Regions from separate parts of the Geobacter pickeringii genome, predicted to be linked through region 1. Evidence: riboswitches for the same ligand, from Rfam matches in the RefSeq annotation. Region 1 holds a riboswitch; the other holds the start of a gene.
The links. A riboswitch is a leader RNA that binds a small molecule or an ion and turns the genes downstream of it on or off. The one in region 1 is predicted to bind molybdenum cofactor.
Positions count from the first base shown of each region.

Region 2: it holds a riboswitch for molybdenum cofactor, as region 1 does, so the genes downstream of both, GPICK_RS04560 (aldehyde ferredoxin oxidoreductase family protein) here and GPICK_RS06600 (aldehyde ferredoxin oxidoreductase family protein) in region 1, are expected to answer to the same signal.

Region 1 is NZ_CP009788.1:1,461,384-1,465,792, reverse strand. Features, by position in the region: gene GPICK_RS06610 (electron transfer flavoprotein subunit beta/FixA family protein) at 1-634, shown strand, start outside; gene mftF (mycofactocin biosynthesis glycosyltransferase MftF) at 631-2,064, shown strand; molybdenum cofactor riboswitch at 2,072-2,194, shown strand; gene GPICK_RS06600 (aldehyde ferredoxin oxidoreductase family protein) at 2,234-3,970, shown strand; gene GPICK_RS16615 (hypothetical protein) at 4,041-4,409, shown strand, end outside.
Region 2 is NZ_CP009788.1:989,820-994,228, forward strand. Features, by position in the region: gene GPICK_RS04550 (HesA/MoeB/ThiF family protein) at 1-473, opposite strand, end outside; gene GPICK_RS04555 (MoaD/ThiS family protein) at 478-702, opposite strand; gene GPICK_RS04560 (aldehyde ferredoxin oxidoreductase family protein) at 777-2,507, opposite strand; molybdenum cofactor riboswitch at 2,536-2,654, opposite strand; gene GPICK_RS04565 (iron-containing alcohol dehydrogenase) at 2,693-3,856, opposite strand; gene GPICK_RS04570 (ribbon-helix-helix protein, CopG family) at 4,379-4,409, shown strand, end outside.

The DNA.
Region 1 (4,409 bases):
GGCTGACCGTGGCATCCGCTTCTGGGATCACGGCGTGGAGGGTGGCGATGCCGCAGCCGATGCCCGCATCCTGGCCCGCATCGTGGGGATTCTCTCCCCTTCCCTCGTCTTCACAGGCAACCGGATGCAGGACCGGGGCGACGATCCGGTGCCGGCCCTGGCTGCCGCCACCGCCGGCATCCCCTGTGTCACCGCCGCCGTTTCGGTTCTCCCCGTGGAGAACGGAGTCGAGGCCCTGCGCAAGGGTGACCGGGGCTCCCGCCAGAGGGTCCGGGCGCCGTTCCCCTGCACGGTCCTCTTCGACGAGGGACACACCCCCCGCTATCCCTCCCTTGAGGCGGTCACCCGCTCCCTCGCCTTAAGCATCGAAGAGTGGGAACTGGCCGACCTGGGGATTCCCTTCTGGGAGGTGGGGGCCACCGGCTCCCGCCTGGCGACGGCCGAATTCTCCGCCCCCCGTCCCGATCCGGTGCGGGTCGTAACCCCGGACCCGACGCTCCCCGCCTTCGAGCGGATACTCTCCCTCCTCTCGGGGGGGATCAAGGCCCGGGAAGGGAAAACGCACCAGCTCACCGCCGATGAGACGGCGACGAAACTCTGGCAGATCTTCCGCGAGGAGGGACTTGCACAATGAACTATCGCCTGGCGCAGCATGTGGAGCTGGTGGAACGCGAAGGGGAGCACTTCCTCATGGCAAAGACTCCCCTCTGCGTCGTGCGACTGAACGCCCCGCTCATGGAGCTCGTCAGGCGCGCCCGGGAAGGGGCCATCACCGCCGCGACCCCGGCGGAGACCGCTGTGCTGGAACAGCTGGTGGCAAAGGGATTTGTGGAGAGGGACCGGCAAGTCTCTGAAGAGCACTCGGACCTTCCCAGCGTCAGCATCGTCATACCGGTGAAGGACCGGGCCGGAGAGCTCGGGCGCTGTCTGGCCTCCCTCAACGGCCTGAACTATCCCAAGGAACTCCTCCAGATAATCGTGGTGGACGACGGGAGCAGCGACGACTCGGCAGAGGTGGCGCGCCGGGCCGGAGCCCGGGTTGTCCCTTCAGGGGGCACGGGCCGGGGGCCGGCCGCGGCCCGCAATGAGGGGGCCGTGGCCGCCCGGGGGGATATCCTCGCCTTCATCGATTCCGACTGCACCGCCTCCAGGGAGTGGCTCATGGAGCTGATACCGGCGTTCAACGATCACCGGACCGCGGCGGTGGGGGGGCTCGTGGACGGCATGTGCACCGAATCAGCCGTGGACCGCTACGAGGCGGTCATGTCGAGCCTCTCCCTCGGCTCCCGGGAGCGCACGGGAAGCGGCGGAGACGACACCTTCTACCTGCCGAGCTGCAACCTCCTGATGCGCCGCCTCGCCTTCCGGAGCGTGGACGGTTTCGACGACTCCATGCACGTGGGGGAGGACGTGGACCTGACCTGGCGCCTGCGGGACCATGGCTGGACCATCACCTACCTCCCGGCGGGAAGGGTCTTCCACGAGCACCGGAGCACCCTCCGCTCGTTCATGTCCCGCCGGTTCGACTACGGCACCTCCGAGGGGATGCTCCAGATCCTCCATCCCCAGCGGCGGAAGCGGATGGTCGTCCCCCCCCTCCTGGCTCTCCTCCTGGCCCTGTGCGCCATGGCCCCCTTCACCGGCTGGTGGACGCTCCTGATGGCAGCCGGAGTCCTCGCAACGGACGCAACGGCCGTGAGGTTCAGGATGGCACGCCGCAACATCCCCATCGGACTGGGCGCGCTCATCTCCGGCCGGCTCCGGGCCCTGGGAAGCCTCGTCTACTACCTCTGCTACCACCTGGTGCGCTACTACTCGATTCCCCTCGTGTCCCTCGCACTGGTGGTGCCCCTCTTCTGGCTGGTTCCCTTCGGCGCCCTCCTCTGCGCGGCCAAGGTGGACCATGCCATCAGGAAACCGAGGCTGTCGTTCGTCCCTTTTGCCGGCATCTACTTCCTTGAACAGGTGGCCTACGGGGCCGGCGCCTTCTGGGGATGCCTGAGCCGGAGATGCTTCGCCTCCTATCGGGTGGTCATCCTCCGGCAGATGGAGGCGTCGGGGTAAGAGTCGGAAATAATGCCTTCTCCGAGCCTGCCTGCCTGCGGGGATAACTGGTATCCCATGGCGTCAGGCCAATGGGTTTTGCTGGAAACGGCAAGGCCTCCCTTTGGAAAGGAGAATTATCGTGGTTCGCCAAAACCACACAATTCAATAAAGGGAAAGGAGTATCGGTATGGACAGAATCGCGCGGATTGACATGGGGGCAGCGGGTGGTCCCAAGGTGACCTTCGAGGAGGTTGGCGAGTATGCCGGTTTGGGCGGCCGTGCCTTAACGTCGCTCGTCATCGCCACGGAGGTGCATCCCCTCTGTCATCCCTTGGGAGCGGAAAACAAGCTGATCTTTGCCCCGGGAATGCTCTCCGGCACCACCGGCTCCATGACCGGCCGCCTCTCGGTGGGGTGCAAGAGCCCCCTGACCGGCACCATCAAGGAGTCCAACGCCGGCGGCCAGGCGGCCCAGGTGCTAGCCCGGATCGGCTATGCCGCGGTCATCCTGGAGGGGAAACCTGCCGGTGACGACCTCTACAAGATCATCATCAACAAGGACGGCATCACGGTGGAGGTGGACAACAGCCTGCAGTTGATGGACAACTACCCCCTCGTTGAGAAACTGCGGAAGGAATACGGCGACAAGGTTGCCTACATCACCATCGGCTCGGCCGGTGAGCGGCAGCTCCTGGCCGCCTCCATCGCCTGCACCGACCCGGAGCTGCGCCCCACCCGCCACTGCGGCCGCGGCGGCGTCGGCGCGGTCATGGGTGCCAAGCGGGTGAAGGCGATCATCCTAGACGACGCCGGCATGAAGATGCGTCCGGCCAAGGAGCCGGAGAAGTTCCGGGACGCCAACCGCAAGTTCGTGGAGGGGCTCCGCAAGCACCCGGTCACCGGCGAGGGGCTCCCGGCCTACGGCACCAACGTCCTCACCAACGTCCTCAACGAGGCGGGGGGCTATCCGACCCGCAACTTCAAGGGGGGTGTCTTTGAAGGGTCCGCCAAGCTTTCCGGCGAGGCCCAGGCCGAGCTGGAGGTCAAGCGGGGGGGGACCGCCACCCACGGCTGCCACCGCGGCTGCGTCATCCAGTGCTCCGGCATCTTCAACGACAAAGACGGCAACTACGTCACCAAGCAGCCCGAGTACGAGACGGTCTGGTCCCACGGTGGTCACTGCGGCATCGACGATCTCGATACCGTGGCAAAACTGGACTACATGGATGACAATTTCGGTCTCGACACCATCGAGATGGGGGTCACCATCGGCGTGGCCATGGATGCGGGGCTGGCGGAGTTCGGCGACCGCGAAGCGGCCATCAGGCTCATGGAGGAAGTGGGCAAGGGTACGCCCCTGGGACGCGTGCTCGGCTGCGGCGCCGAGATCACCGGCAAGGTCTTCGGCGTGGAGAAGGTGCCGGTGGTGAAGGGGCAGGCGCTTCCCGCCTACGACCCACGCCCCATCCAGGGGATCGGCGTCACCTACGCCACCACCACCCAGGGGGCCGACCATACCGCCGGCTATGCCATCGCCACCAATATCCTGAAAGTCGGCGGGGACGTGGATCCGCTCAAGACCGAGGGGCAGGTGGAGTTGTCGCGGAACCTCCAGATCGCCACCGCCGCCATCGACTCCACCGGCATGTGCCTCTTCATCGCCTTCGCCATCATGGATCAGCCGGAGACCTTCCAGGCGCTCCTCGACATGCTCGGCGCCTTCTACGGCATCACCATGACCGGCGACGACGTAGTGGCTCTCGGCAAGAAGGTGCTCTCCGCCGAGCGCGACTTCAACAAGCGGGCAGGCTTCACCAAGGAGCACGACCGGCTCCCCCGCTTCTTCTACACCGACCCGATCGCGCCCCACAATCAGACCTTCTCGGTACCGGACGAGGAGCTCGATCAGCTCTTCAACTGGTAGCAGCATGGGGGGCGGACCCGACGGTCCGCTCCCGTCCCGTCAGACAGTCCGAAAAGGGAGACGCCCGGCAATGGAAGCCCCTCTCATACATCTAACCCTGACCCTGCCCTCCTCGCTGATTGGAGAGTTCTTTCCCATCCTTCAGCAGGGCTTTCTCGTCACGGCCCACGTGGGATGCACGCTTCAGCGGCTTCTGTGCCGGCAGTGGGGGATCGCCCCTGACTACGTCGCCACGAGAATCACTACCATCTTCCTCGATTCCAAGGCCACCGACAACGTGGAGACCGCCATCGTGAGGGACGGCGCCACCATCGCCCTGTCCGGGGCCATGCCGGGACTGGTGGGGGCCACCATGCGCCGCGGCGGGCACCTGGCCGCCATGCGCGGGGCCATGACCCACCAGGAAACCGCCGCCGACGCCACCGACCGGATCGGGACG
Region 2 (4,409 bases), 470 kb from region 1:
TGGGCGCCGGCAAGCAGTTCGTGGCCGTTGTCGCGGGAGAACGCCTCCTGGCGCGCGGTGACGGTGACGGCGGGGTTGATCTCGGCCACCCGGGCCGCGGCGACCGCCGCCTTGGGCCGGCCGAGGAGGGCGGGGGAGGAGAGGATCTGGCGGTTCAGGTTATGCTCCTCGAAGATGTCGGGATCAATAACCACCAGGTTTCCGACTCCGAGACGGGCCAGTTCCTCCACCAGGTACCCCCCCAGGCCGCCGCTGCCGATGATGACCGCCCGGCTGCGGAACAGGCGCAGCTGCTTTTCCACGGTGATGGTCTGGCGGTTGCGCTGGTAGCGGGCCGGCATGAGGCCACGGGCGAGGGCCGCCTCCTCCACCTGGCCGACGGTGAGGCCGAACCGCGCGGCTGCCGTCGCCTGGGCCGCCCAGGGGAGAAGGTCCGCCGTGGCCGCTGCCGTGATGAAGTCGTGGAGATCCATGGCGCTACCCCCCTCCCACCAGGGGGAAGAGCGACAGGATGTCGCCGTCGAACAGCCGATGATCGAGCTTGGCATGCCGGCTGTTGACCAGCACGATGCCGACCTCCCGTTCCGGGATCTTCAGCTCGCCGGCGATGTCTGCCGGGGTGATTCCGTCCCGGTACTTATTGGTTGTCGCGGCAAAACGCCCGACACGGAACATGGCGAAAAGTTTTACGGTGATCTCCATGGCTTTTACCTCGATAGCCGGGGGGCTGATTTTTTACTGTTACCCCCTCGCCCTGCGGGAGAGGGGGGAGGGGGTTAGAAGTTCCAGAACTCGTCGATCTCTGCGTCGGTGAAGTCCCACACCGCGTTGTGGGGGGCCACCGGCTCGAGCCTGAAAAACTCCGGCAGGCGGTCGTGCTCCTTGGTGAACCCGGCCTCGATGTTGAACTGGTGCTCCACCTTCAGGATATGCTTGCCGAGGTTGGTCACATCGTCGCCGGTGAGGTTGATGCCGAAGCGGGCGTTGATCATGTCGATCAGGGCCGGGAGGCACTCCGGGATGTCCAGGGCCGGGAAGGCGACGAAGATGCACATGCCGGTGGAGTCCACCGCCGCCGTGGCGATCTGGAGGTTGCGGGAGAGCTCCACCTGCCCCTCCTTCTTCAGCGGGTCCACGAAGCCGCCGACGTTGAGGATGTTGGTGGCGATGGTGTAGCCGGCGGTGTGGTCGGCCCCCATGGTGCTGGTGGCGTAGGTGATGCCGATCCCCTTCACCGAACGGGGGTCGTAGGCCGGAATCCCCTGGTTCTTCACCACCGGCACCCGGGTGACGCCGTAGGCCCTGCCGACGGCGCCCGCCCCGCCGCCGAGGATCCGGCCGAGGGGGGTCCCCCTGCCGATTTCCTCCGTGAGGATGCGAATGATCCCCTTGCTGTCGCCGAAGGGGAGGATGCCGGCCTCCATGGCCACGCCGAACATGACGGCGGTCTCGATGGAGTCGATGCCGATGTCGTCCATGAGGTTGTCGGCCACGGCGATGTCGTCCAGGTCGTCGATGCAGCAGTCGGCGCCGAGCCCCCAGATGGTCTCGTACTCGAAGCCGGAGGTGACGTATTTCCCCTCCTTGTCGTGGTAGACCTGGGAGCACTGGATGATGCAGCCGGCGTGGCAGCCGTGCTTCGGCTTGCCGCCGCGGGCGACGATGGTGTCGTGCATGGTCTCGCCGGAGATCTTGTCGTGGCCGTCGAACTGGCCCGCGGTGAAGTTGCGGGTCGGCAGCCCCCCCGCCTCGTGGAGGATGTTCACCAGGACGTTGGTGCCGTAGGTGGGGAGTCCCTCGCCGCTCACCGGGTGATCCAGGAGCGCCTTGGCGAAGGCCCGGGCGGCGGTCTTGAACTTCTCCGGATCGGCGATGGGAACCTTGGGAGCACCCTGGTCGTCGATGGTGATGAACTTGATCTTCTTGGAACCCATGACGGCGCCGAGGCCGCCGCGGCCGTGGCTGCGGATCTTGCTGTCCGGGTCCTTGACGGAGATGTTGGCGGCGGTCATTTTCAGCTCGCCGGCCGGGCCGATGGTGAGGATGCCGGTCTTCTTCCCGAGACGGGCCTCCAGGGCCTCGATGACGGCGAAATTTCCCTTGCCGAGCAGCTCCGTCTCTTCCTGGATGGCGACGCCGTCCAGGGAGACGTGGAGGCTGTACCAGGCGTCGGCCTTGGGAATTCCCTCGATGATGAGCGCCTTGATGCCGAGGCGGGCGAGCATCTGGGCCGCGGTGCCGCCGGCGTTGCTCTCCTTGATGGTGCCGGTCAGGGGGCTCTTGGCCCCGGCGGAGAGGCGGCCGGAGTTGGCGGCCGGTGTGCCGGTCAGGAGCCCCGGGGCGAAGACCAGCTTGTTGCTCGGCCCCAGCGGATGACAGGTGGGTGGGACTTCTGCGGCGACGATGGTGGAGGTGAGGCCGCGGCCGCCGAGCCCCGCCCAGGCGGCGGGCACCGCCTCGGTCCTGGTGCTCAGGTCGGCCATGTTGACGCGAATGATCTTATCCATGAACGATATCTCCCTTTCTCTCGATGCGGTTAGTCATAATTGTTCTCCTTTCCGAAAGGGAGGCGCCGCCGTTTCCGGCGGCACCCAGTGGCCTTGAGCCGTGAGGATCTCCTGTTAGGCTCGGCAGGCTCGGAGAGTGTGCTTGTATCTGCCGCTGCTCCGGTGCGCGAAAGCGGCAGCCGTTCTTACATTGCCGCCTTGTAGATGCCGACCACGCAGTCCAGGGTGGCGATGCGGGGGTTGGTCAGCATGCAGGCGTCCTTCATGGCGTTTTCGGCCATGATGCGGAGGTCGGTTTCCTTCACGTTGAGCGCCGTGAGTCCCGCGGGGATGCCGATGTCGCTGGAGAGCTTGCGGATGGCGGCGATACCCTTGGCTGCGGCATCAACGTCGGAGAGCCCGTCGATGTTCTCGCCCATGGCAACGGCGATGTCGGCAAAGCGCTTCGGGTTGGAGATCATGTTGAACTCGCAGACCGACGGAAGCAGGATGGCGTTGCAGACGCCGTGGGGGAGGTTGTAGAAGCCGCCGAGCTGGTGAGCCATGGCGTGGACGTAGCCGAGGCTGGCGTTGTTGAAGGCCATGCCGGCCAGGTACTCGGCATAGGCCATCTTGTCGCGGGCTTCGAGGTTCTTGCCGTTGGCCACCGCCGGGCGGAGGTAGTCGGCGATGAGGCGGATTGCCTGAAGGGCGCAGGCGTCGGTGATGGGGGTGGCGATGGTGGAGACGTAGGCCTCGACCGCGTGGGTGAGGGCGTCCATGCCGGTGGCGGCGGTCAGCGGTGCCGGCTTGCCGACCATCAGGACCGGGTCGTTGATGGCGATGTTCGGGGTGCAGCGCCAGTCGACGATGGCCATCTTCACGTGGGTGTCGGTGTTGGTGATGATGCAGAAGCGGGTCATCTCGGATGCGGTGCCGGCGGTGGTGTTGATGGCGACGAAGGGAGGCATCGGCTTGGTGGACTTGTTAACCCCTTCGAAGTCACGGATGTTGCCGCCGTTGCCCATCACGAGGCCGACCCCCTTGGCGCAGTCGTGGGAGCTGCCGCCGCCGAGGGAGATGATGGAGTCGCAGCCGTTCTCCTGGTAGACCTTGACGCCGTCGTGGACGTTGGTGTCGGTCGGGTTCGGCTCGGCGCCGTCGAAGATGACGACCGCAACGCCGGCGGCTTCCACCTGCTGCTTGATCTGGTCGGCCATCCCCATGGCCGAGATCCCCTTGTCGGTCACCAGGAGTGCTTTCTTCGCGCCGAGCGCCTTCACCTGGGCGCCGGTCTCCTTGGAGGAGCCGACCCCCATGAGGGTTACCGTGGGGATGAAGAAACCGAACGTTTGATCTGCCAGTGCCATGTGTACTTCCTCCTTTGTGTTGTGGGCGGCGGTGCCGCCGCGGTGGTTGGTTCGACCGATGCTGCGGATGACGGTTGTGCATACGGCTTTGTAGAACGATTGTTTTATTGCTTTGGCAAGTCGCATACCAACTGATTCGAGTCGCTCTGGCGATTCGAGCTAATGCTTTGAATTTGTTCGAAATTGCAGGTTAAAATCGACGAGATAGCTCCGAATAACGAATACGCATTTTTTTAACGCCGTTCTGCATTGACGCATACGAATGTTCCGTCCTGGAACGGCTGTGACGTTTTGGAACGGCATCCGCCGCTCTCCCCACCCCGGTCCCCCGCGTCTTCGCCCCACTTCCACAGAATCCGAAAAGCCTTGCCGTCTGCGGGGTTGCCCCGCTACAGGGGGAGCGTTGCGCCGCGTCGACAGCGGCATTGGTACTGAACTTGCCAAGGCCCTGTCACCGGCTGGCGCAGGAAGGCCGGCCGCCGGGGCGTCGGGCTCCACTAGATACAAATCGGGGAGGAAACAATGGGGAAATCGGTTTACGTGAACACCAAGC